DNA from 3 places in the Agrobacterium sp. NPDC090283 genome. Region 2 is predicted to be linked to each of the others. Evidence: predicted binding sites of a transcription regulator. Region 2 holds the regulator's gene; each other region holds the start of a gene.
What was found. The regulator PhoB, encoded in region 2, activates phosphate uptake and scavenging genes when phosphate is short. The targets are predictions, from matches to a motif close to TGTCATNNANCTGTCAT.
Positions count from the first base shown of each region.

Region 1: the regulator PhoB is predicted to act here: its motif matches at 1,939-1,955, upstream of ACIQUH_RS13065 (DUF47 domain-containing protein).
Region 3: the regulator PhoB is predicted to act here: its motif matches at 1,580-1,596, upstream of ACIQUH_RS16000 (ceramide glucosyltransferase).

Region 1 is NZ_JBIVYG010000007.1:215,966-219,220, reverse strand. Features, by position in the region: gene ACIQUH_RS13075 (Ku protein) at 1-154, opposite strand, end outside; gene ACIQUH_RS13070 (inorganic phosphate transporter) at 246-1,250, opposite strand; gene ACIQUH_RS13065 (DUF47 domain-containing protein) at 1,250-1,894, opposite strand; gene ACIQUH_RS13060 (NUDIX hydrolase) at 2,008-2,550, shown strand; gene ACIQUH_RS13055 (efflux RND transporter permease subunit) at 2,835-3,255, opposite strand, start outside.
Region 2 is NZ_JBIVYG010000034.1:8,134-11,388, reverse strand. Features, by position in the region: gene pstB (phosphate ABC transporter ATP-binding protein PstB) at 1-553, shown strand, start outside; gene phoU (phosphate signaling complex protein PhoU) at 650-1,375, shown strand; gene phoB (phosphate regulon transcriptional regulator PhoB) at 1,406-2,089, shown strand; gene ACIQUH_RS27195 (GcrA family cell cycle regulator) at 2,471-3,004, opposite strand.
Region 3 is NZ_JBIVYG010000010.1:94,640-97,894, reverse strand. Features, by position in the region: tRNA gene ACIQUH_RS16005 (tRNA-Pro) at 223-299, shown strand; gene ACIQUH_RS16000 (ceramide glucosyltransferase) at 352-1,494, opposite strand; gene ACIQUH_RS15995 (DUF982 domain-containing protein) at 1,707-1,976, opposite strand; gene ACIQUH_RS15990 (BON domain-containing protein) at 2,190-2,438, shown strand; gene ACIQUH_RS15985 (DUF192 domain-containing protein) at 2,499-2,981, opposite strand; gene ACIQUH_RS15980 (cold-shock protein) at 2,981-3,255, opposite strand, start outside.

The DNA of each region.
Region 1 (3,255 bases), on a different contig from region 2:
TGTCGACGTAGCGGCTTTCGACGCGGTTGCCGGTTTTGCGATTGAGGATGTGGAAGGTATATCTGTTGCCTTCCGTCGTCGCGGGTGTCAGCGAGACGGAGGCTGTCACCAGCGACAGCTTCAGATAACCTTTCCAGAAAACCTGCCGTGCCATGTCCGCGATTCCGCATTGGTCTCCCGGAACAACAGCCGCGAGGTGGCTTTTGTTCCGGGAGGAGCGGCAAATCGGGGCAGGGATGGCGCTGTCAGCCGAACAGCGACGTCAGCCCGTAAACCGCAGCCGAGATCAGTGCAGCCGCCGGCATGGTTACGATCCAGGCGATGACGATATTGCCGGCAAGGCCCCAGCGCACCGCCGAGACGCGACGGGCCGCGCCGACGCCGACGATGGCGCCGGTGATCGTGTGGGTGGTGGAGACCGGAATGCCGAGCCATGTCGCACCGAACAGCGTCAGCGCACCGCCGGTTTCGGCGCAGAAACCCTGCATCGGGTTCAGCCGGGTGATCTTAGACCCCATCGTATGCACGATGCGCCAGCCGCCGAACAGCGTGCCGAGCGCCATGGCCGACTGGCAGGAAATCACCACCCAGAAGGGCACGTAGAAGCTCTCGCCGAGATGCCCCTGGCTGAAGAGCAGCACGGCAATGATGCCCATGGTCTTCTGCGCGTCGTTGCCGCCGTGTCCCAGCGAATAAAGCGAGGCGGAGATGAACTGCATGACGCGGAAGGTGCGGTCGACCGCAAAGGGCGTCTGCCGCACGAACAGCCAGGAGACGGTGAGCACCAGAAGCAGGGCAAGGAAAAAGCCGATGGCCGGCGACATGAAGATGGCGCCCACGGTCTTCAGCAGACCCGACCAGACGATGGAATTGAAACCCACCTTCGCAAATCCCGCACCGACGAGCCCGCCGATCAGCGCGTGCGACGAGCTGGAGGGAATGCCAAAAATCCAGGTGACGATGTTCCAGACGATGGCGCCGATCAGCGCCGCGAAGATCACCTGCGGCGACACGATCGCCGGATCGATGATGCCGGTGCCGAGCGTTTCGGCCACATGCAGGCCAAAGAACAGGAAGGCGATGAAGTTGAAGAAGGCCGCCCAGGCGACCGCATATTGCGGGCGCAGCACACGGGTGGAAACGATGGTGGCGATGGAATTTGCGGCGTCGTGCAAACCGTTCAGAAAATCGAAGAACAGCGCGATGGCGATAAGGCCGACCAGCAGCGGCAGGGCAAGCGCGACATCCATCAGACGTTCTCGATCACGATGCCGCTGATCTCGTTGGCCACGTCCTCGAAGCGGTCGACGACCTTTTCGAGTTCGCCATAGATCTCGCTGCCGATCATATAGGCCATGGCATTGCCGCTTGCACCATGGCGGCGGAAGAGGTCCTTGAGGCCGAGGTCGTGAAGTTCATCCGAGCGGCCTTCGACGCGGGTTACCTCTTCGGCAATGGATGACAGGCGATGCGCATTTGTGCCGACCTTGTTGAGAAGCGGAATGGCTTCCGCAATCAGGCCGGCAGCACGCACGATCTCATGACCCATTTCCTTCATCAGCGGATCGAATTCCGTCTGCTCGAAAAGGCGGATGGTCTTGACGGTCTTGTGCATCATGTCGATGGCGTCATCCATCGACTGGATGAGATCCTTGATGTCGCCGCGGTCGAAGGGGGTGATGAAGCTGCGCCGGACCGCGAGCAGCACCTCGCGGGTGATGTCGTCGGCCTGATGTTCCAGCGCGACGATGAGGTCGCAGTTCTTCTCGACGTCGACGCCGCTCAAAAGTTGATCAAGGGCCTCGGCCGCTTTGATGACGGTTTCGGAATGTTTGCTGAACATGTCGAAGAAACGGTCCTCGCGCGGCATCAGCTTGCGAAAAATACTCATCATGCGAATTGGCCCTCAATGGCGCTTTATTAGTTGTTGGGGGTGATTGTCATAAAACTGTCATAAATGCACGCAGGGCATTGATGCAACCCGGAAAATCAGCACTATCAACGGATATGAAACCCACCAAGAAAAGCCGGAAAACCCGCCCGGCTCGTGCACTGATATTGCTCCAGCAGCTCGCTGCGGTTCCCGAAAAGCTCTTCACCGGCGCTTTCCGGCAGCAATATGCCGCGCTCTGTTTCCGTTATGCCGGCAATGGCGAGGATGTCGAAATCCTCCTCGTCACCTCCCGCACCAGCGCACGCTGGATCATTCCGCGCGGCTGGCCGATGAAACGCAAGAAGCCGCACGAGGCGGCGGCGATCGAAGCGTGGGAGGAGGCGGGCGTGCGCGGGCGGGTGAAAAAGGATGCGGTCGGCCGCTATACCTATCTCAAGATGCTCGACAATGGCGATGTCGTTCCCTGCATGGTCGATGTATTCCAGATAGAGGTGACGGCGGCGGAAACCAGTTTCAAGGAACGCGGTGAACGCCTGGTGGAATGGGTGCGCCCGGATGAGGCGGCACGGCGCGTTCGCGATATCGAACTGAAGTCGCTTCTTGTCGATTTTCGCCCGAAGGGCAAAAAGAAGCGCCAGAGCGGTGAAAAACCGTAACCGCATGTGGCCGGCATTTTTGCGGCCAGAACTGTAATGCTGTCGCAACAGGCCATGCCCAACCTTGCCTGATGATTGTCGTCAGGAGCCGTTGCATGAATTTACCTCGTCCCGTTCCCCGCTGCCTGTTGCGTTATCTCCATCCCATCATCGCGCTCATGGTGCTTCTGGCAGGCCCGGCTGCCATTCTTCTGCTACGGTGACGACAGGCGCGTCATCCTGAATGAGAGGAATTTGGTGACGCCTTCCCGTTGTCTGGCTGGATTGATGTCCAGCCGGCCCTTTCAGGCCGGCTGCTTTCGGGAAGGTTGCGCCTGATGGTTAGAATGCCCGGTTTCATCCGGCGCTTTCGGCAACAGGCGGGCGAAACGCCTGCTGATGCTGTCCATATAGGAGAGGATGGTCGGCACCACGATCAGGGTCAGCAGCGTGGAACTGATGAGGCCGCCAACCACCGCATGGGCCATCGGCGCACGCTGCGCGCCGCCTCCTCCAACGGCCAGACCGAGCGGGATCATGCCGAAGATCATCGCAAGCGTCGTCATGATGATCGGACGGAAGCGGATGACGCCGGCATTTTCCAGCGCCTCGTTCAGCGAAAGCCCCCGCCGTCGCTCGCGATTGGCGAAATCGACCAGCAGGATGCCGTTTTTGGTCACGAGGCCCATCAGCATGATGAAGCCGATCAGCGAGAACATGTTGATC
Region 2 (3,255 bases):
CACCGACGATATTTACGATCAGCAGATCGATGTCGTGGAACTGCGCGCCCGTGTCGGCATGGTGTTCCAGAAGCCGAACCCCTTTCCGAAGTCGATCTACGAGAATATTTCCTACGGCCCGCGCATCCACGGTCTCGCCCGCAACAAGGCGGATATGGATCAGATCGTCGAGCAGAGCCTGCAGAAGGCGGGTCTCTGGAACGAGGTGAAGGATCGTCTGCACGAATCCGGCACCGGCCTTTCCGGTGGTCAGCAGCAGCGTCTGTGCATTGCCCGCGCGGTTGCCGTCAGCCCGGAAGTGATCCTGATGGACGAGCCCTGCTCGGCGCTGGACCCGATTGCGACCGCAAAGGTCGAGGAGCTGATCCACGAGCTGCGCACCAATTATACGATCGTCATCGTCACGCACTCCATGCAGCAGGCGGCCCGTGTTTCCCAGCGCACGGCCATGTTCCATCTTGGCCATCTTGTCGAGGAAAACGAAACCGACAAGATGTTCACCAATCCCGACGACCAGCGCACGCAGGACTACATCATGGGCCGCTTCGGCTGATCCCGGCCGGCGCTTTATCGAAACCGAACAAGACTGGTGCCTCTGCCGTGCCCGCTTCCGGGCACGCGCATGCGGGCCGAGCCGGAGGACTAGACCATGACACAGACAACAACCCATTCGCATATCGTTTCCGTCTATGACGATGAATTGAAGTTTCTGACGCGCCGCATCGCGGAAATGGGCGGTCTTGCGGAACAGATGTGCGCCGACGCCGTGCGTGCGCTCGTCAATTCCGATGCCGCGCTTGCGCAGAAGGTCATTTCCGACGATACGATCCTCGACCATTCCGAGCGGGAGATCGGCGACAAGGCCATCGTCACCATCGCCAGACGCCAGCCGATGGCGGCCGATCTTCGCGAGATCATCGGCACCCTGCGTATCGCCGGCGACCTCGAGCGCGTCGGTGATCTCGGTAAGAACACCGCCAAGCGCGTCATCGCGGTTGCCGGAACCGGCGTGCCGCGCAAGCTCGCCCGCGGCATCGAGCATCTGTCGGAGCTGGCACTGGTGCAGCTCAAGGAAGTCCTTGACGTCTATTCCACACGTTCCGCCGAGAAGGCCAATGCCATCCGCGAGCGCGACGAAGAAATCGACGCCATGTATACGTCGCTCTTCCGCGAGCTTCTGACCTACATGATGGAAGATCCGCGCAACATCACCACCTGCACGCATCTTCTTTTCTGCGCCAAGAACATCGAGCGTATCGGCGACCACGCCACCAATATCGCCGAGACGATCTATTACATGACCACCGGCAGCCAGCCGGAGGGCGAGCGTCCGAAGGACGACAGTTCCAACACGCTCGGTTCGGTGACCGAGTAACAGACAAGCAGCGGCTTGCGGAGTTAGCATATGGTGCCCAAGATTGCAGTTGTGGAAGACGAGGAAGCGCTGAGCGTCCTGCTTCGTTACAATCTCGAGGCTGAGGGATATGACGTCGACACGATACCCCGTGGCGACGAGGCGGAAATCAGGCTGCAGGAGCGTATTCCGGATCTTCTCATCCTGGACTGGATGTTGCCCGGCGTTTCCGGCATCGAACTGTGCCGGCGGCTTAGAATGCGGCCGGAAACCGAACGCCTGCCCATCATCATGCTGACGGCGCGCGGCGAGGAAAGCGAACGGGTTCGTGGCCTTGCCACCGGTGCCGACGATTATGTCGTCAAGCCGTTCTCGACGCCGGAACTCATGGCCCGCGTCAAGGCCATGCTGCGCCGGGCTCGTCCCGAGGTTCTGTCTTCGGTGCTGAAATGCGGTGATATCGAACTGGATCGCGAGACCCATCGCGTTCACCGCAAAAGCCGCGAAGTGCGCCTCGGTCCGACGGAGTTCCGGCTGCTGGAATTCCTGATGACCTCTCCGGGCCGGGTATTCTCCCGCTCGCAATTGCTGGACGGCGTCTGGGGCCACGATATCTATGTGGATGAGCGTACCGTCGACGTGCATGTCGGGCGTCTGCGCAAGGCGCTCAATTTTTCGCATATGCAGGATGTCATCCGCACCGTGCGCGGCGCCGGATATTCGATGGAAGCCTGAGCAAAACCGAAACCGATGGTTTCACTTAGGATAATTCCCCAAAAATCAGAAGGCCCGGGACCGGAATGGTGTCGGGCCTTTCGATTTTGAGCCTTCCGCAAATGCGGCACCCCTGTCATTCTTGAGGGTGATGGACGTCCGCTGAAATCCGGATTGCGCAGTGAAGCCTCTCAGGAGGAAGGATGCGGCACGCCGCCGACGAATTCAGAGCATTTGCAGTAAGGGACGCGTCGCGGTTTGCGTCCGCAGATTGCGCAAGAACAAGGATTGGAGCGCCTCTTAAACAATGCGTGCTGCAAGGCGGAGCCGCCTTGAATTTCGCCATAAAAAAACGGGCCCGAAGGCCCGTAGTTTTTGAGTGTCGAATGCGTGCCGCAACACTCAAGCCTTGCGACGCTCGCTTACCGGCTGGTAGGCGAGCTTTGCATGGAACTTGCAATAGGGCGAAGATTCCAGTGCTTCACAACCGCAGAAATGGAAATCGTCTTTCAAGGGGTCGCCAACCGGCCACTTGCAGGTGCGTTCCGTCAGTTCCGTCAGCGTCAGGCGACGGGAAATTGGCGTAACGACGTTCTTGGAAGGAACGTATTCGAGAACTTCGGCGGTCTCGATATCGATCTCCTCGTGCAGCGCCGTTGCCGCGTTGGAGCGGTTCAAGGCCCGCGCGGGGGCTGCGCTGACGCGGTTTGCGAAATTCGTCGCGCGTGGGGCGGGGGCGGCAGCGCGCTTGGGCGCGGAACGCGCCGAAGTGACCGGGCCGCCGGCCTTCACGCGGCCAGGCAGGTTAAGGCGATGGACCTTGCCGATCACGGCATTGCGGCTGACGCCGCCCAGCTGCGCCGCTATCTGGCTGGCGCTAAGCCCCTCGGACCACAATTTCTTGAGTTTTTCGACCCGCTCGTCTGTCCAGTTCATGCCGCTTCTCCGCTCGTCGCGTATAATGTCGGCAGAATCCCTCTCCGTCTCGCGGGCGTGCCGCGAGCGTGGTTTCCGCCGGATTTTTGGTGACTAGTTCCGCCGCAATGCAGTCTAGTAATTAGCGATTAACCTAGTGCCAGCCTGACTCCGTGGCAAGAGTCGCGGGAATCATCTGGAATCGATTTTCCGGTTTTCCCCAACTTGCTGGCGAGTTGAGTCTGAAAGGCAACACCTTGGGCCTCGCCGTC
Region 3 (3,255 bases), on a different contig from region 2:
TATTCATCACGTACCTGAATAGAATAACCAAATCGTGTCAGGAACGTTGAATTTGAAATGGACTGACTTCAGGTGAGAGTCAAGACGATTATCCCTTTGCTGTCCGATCGCGCCCCGCCGCTTCGCGGTCACGTTTCGCCGATCAGGGCCGTCGCTGAACAAAGATGAATTTCCCTGTTGCGGACTTCGGGTGAACCGTGTATTCCCCAGCCATCGCCTCGGCGGAGTGTAGCGCAGTCTGGTAGCGCATCTGGTTTGGGACCAGAGGGTCGGGAGTTCGAATCTCTCCACTCCGACCATTTTAAAGCAAAATATCAGCTTTCCGGCGTAACCCCCTTAAAAATATGCCTGTTATTCCGTTGACGGGCCAGCCAGCGTGCTTTCGGCCGTGCCGATGGTCATGACGTTGCCGCGCCATGCCACCGCGCTGCCGATCCAGCTGCGCGCCCAGACGACGGGCATGATCATGTCCCGGGCGATCATCGCCGGCAGCGTATGGAGCGATACCGGCCAGCGATTGAGGGCGGCAAGCGCCAGTTCCGGCACATACATGAGGGCGAGCACGGCAAAGGCCGTTGCGATGAGGTTCACATCCATCATGGCAGCGGCGGCGAGCGCGAAAAGAAGTGGGGGAAGCGCGCCGGTCAGGATTTCCGGTGCGAAATATTGCGGGAAGGTCACGCGTCTCAACCGCGCCCAGCGGGTCTGGCGCGACCAGATTTCGCCGGCATGGCGCTGGCCAAGCGGTTGCTCGAACGGGGCGGAGACCAGATGCACCTTGCGGCCGGCGCTGCGGACCAGCTTCGTCGAGGCGGCGTCCTCGGCAATTTCGGCGGCAAGCGCGCGAATGCCGCCATTGTCCTCCAGGAACGGCTTGTTCCACAACATCGATTTGCCCTGCGCGAAACCCATGCCGATTGCCTCAGCCGCATATTGCCAGCGGCCCTGAGAGCCGTTGAGGAAGGCGCATTCGACATGCGCCCAGAAACCCGCCGGCCGGGAGCCGAGCGGCGGCGAGCAGACCAGCCCGCTATCGGGCCGCCACGCCGACATCATGGTGGCTATATAGGATTTCGGCATCAGCACGTTCGAATCGGCCAGAATCACCCACTCATGCCGGGCGGCGCGCCAGCCCTTGACGCAATTGTTCAGTTTCGGATTGGCGCTGATGCGGTCGTCACCGATGAGCAATTGCGTGGAAACCGTGGGGAAGGCCAACTGGGCTTTGCGCACTTCCTCGATCACGGGATCGAATTCATCGGCGACGCAAAACAGCAACTCGTAATCCGGCCAGTTGAGCTCAAAGGCGCGTGACAGCGTCAGCGGCGTGAAGTTTTCCACCCCGCGCAGCGGTACCACAAGCGAGACAGGCGGTTTTTGCCGGACAAGATCGTTTTCCGCATCCCGCCTCGTCAGTCGCCAGCCGGCCAGAATGACCCCGAGAAGATTGAAGCCGAGGAGCAGAATTGCGCAAAGGGCAAAGACAGTTTCCATGCTGGCCAGTTCCACTCCCAAGCTTTCGGCGGTTCTCCCGCCAATCGATTCCATGGAATTCATCCCTGCCGATTATAACGTTTGCGTGACAGTTACATGTCATGATCAACAGGCGAGGAGGGCCGCGCCGTGCATCAGGGCGTCGCGGCAGCGCCCCGCAAAGAAAAGCCCTCCGTGGAGAAGGGCCCAATCGTCATGACGGTCAGTGAATTTTAGTGGACGTTCAGGATATGGGCATGACTGCTTGCAATGAGAAACGATTCCCGTGCTTTCTCGATGTCGCACCTGCCGGCGATGGCATCGAGGCAGTTCCTGCGCGCCTCCTCATATTCCGGCCCATGTTCCTCGGGCCAGCGGTACATCAGCATGTCGAGCGCCACCAGCGGGCTGTAAATTTCCACGGCAACACAAAGCGGCAGGTGGATCGCTACCGGCTTCATCCACGAGGCATGGTGACACGGCTCCGTTCTGTTAATCAGCATGTCATTCTCCTCCCTGTTTCACACGCCTTCATGGCGGTTTTTACTCCCATGCGCGAAATGCCCGCCTCACGAAATGGTTCCCGATCACCTAAAATGTGATCGGTCGGGGGGTTCCAATTTTCCAAGATGAATGGAAGATGAACAAATAGATGAACCGGAGATGAACAAAACCGCCCTCAGGGCGTTGTTATGTCCATAAGAAGGAGAACGCATATGTTCAATTTGTCAGGCATTCAGGAAAGCTTCTTCGGAGACCGCATGGCCGGCGTATGCCAGGCGATTACCTCTGCACTGGCCTTCGAATCGGGTCTCGAGAAGTCGCGTATTTCGGCGACTGTCGAAAATGATGTGATCTATCTGGAAGGCACGGCCGATTCGGTCGAGGCGATCGACATCGCCATCAATCTTGCCGCTTCCATTTCCAATTGCCGGATTCTGAGCCATATCGAGCCGGTTTACTGAACATTGCGCCAGCCGGGCGAAACCTCGTCCGGCTCCTTCAGACGCAATAACGCGGCAATGTCATTTCCGGTTGCCGATTTGTGCGCTGCGGACCATATCGCCCGGCTTGATGCCATAGCGTTTCGCAGTGCCGCCATTCAGTTCAAGCACAAATTTTACCGGCCCGCGGGAGCTGATGATCGCTTCCGAATGCGGAACCGCGTTTTCGTGAATATGGGTAATGCGGCCGTCACGGGCAATGAACAGCATGTCGAGCGGGATGAGCGTGTTCCGCATCCACATGGCGACGTCACGCGGCTCACCGAAGTCGAACAACATGCCGTTTTCAAGCGGCATGCTCTTGCGGAACATCAGGCCCTGTTCACGCTGGGCGTTGTTCAGCGCCAGTTCGGCAGTGAAATCGTGGCTCTTTCCCCCGGCGGTTTCAATCTGCAGCGGTTCGGAGGTGAATGTCTGCTGTTGCTGGGCCTGGACGGCTCCGGCGAGCGTGAAAAAAAGAAGCGCCATAATGGCGCTTTTCACCATATGGGGCAGAGCGGGCATCAATGCGACATCCCGACGGAAACCGGGTTGTCGGGGTGGATTTCCGCCGCCATCAGGCCCTTGTCGCCATCGCCGTAACGCACCAGCACCACCTGGCCGGGGCGAAGCTCCGTCAGGCCGAAACGGCGCAGCGTTTCCATATGCACGAAGATATCTTCCGTTCCTTCGCCGCGCGTCAGGAAGCCAAAACCCTTGGTGCGGTTGAACCACTTGACGATGGCGCGCTCAAGCCCGCTCGAAGGCGTCACCTGCACATGGGTGCGCACCGGCGGCA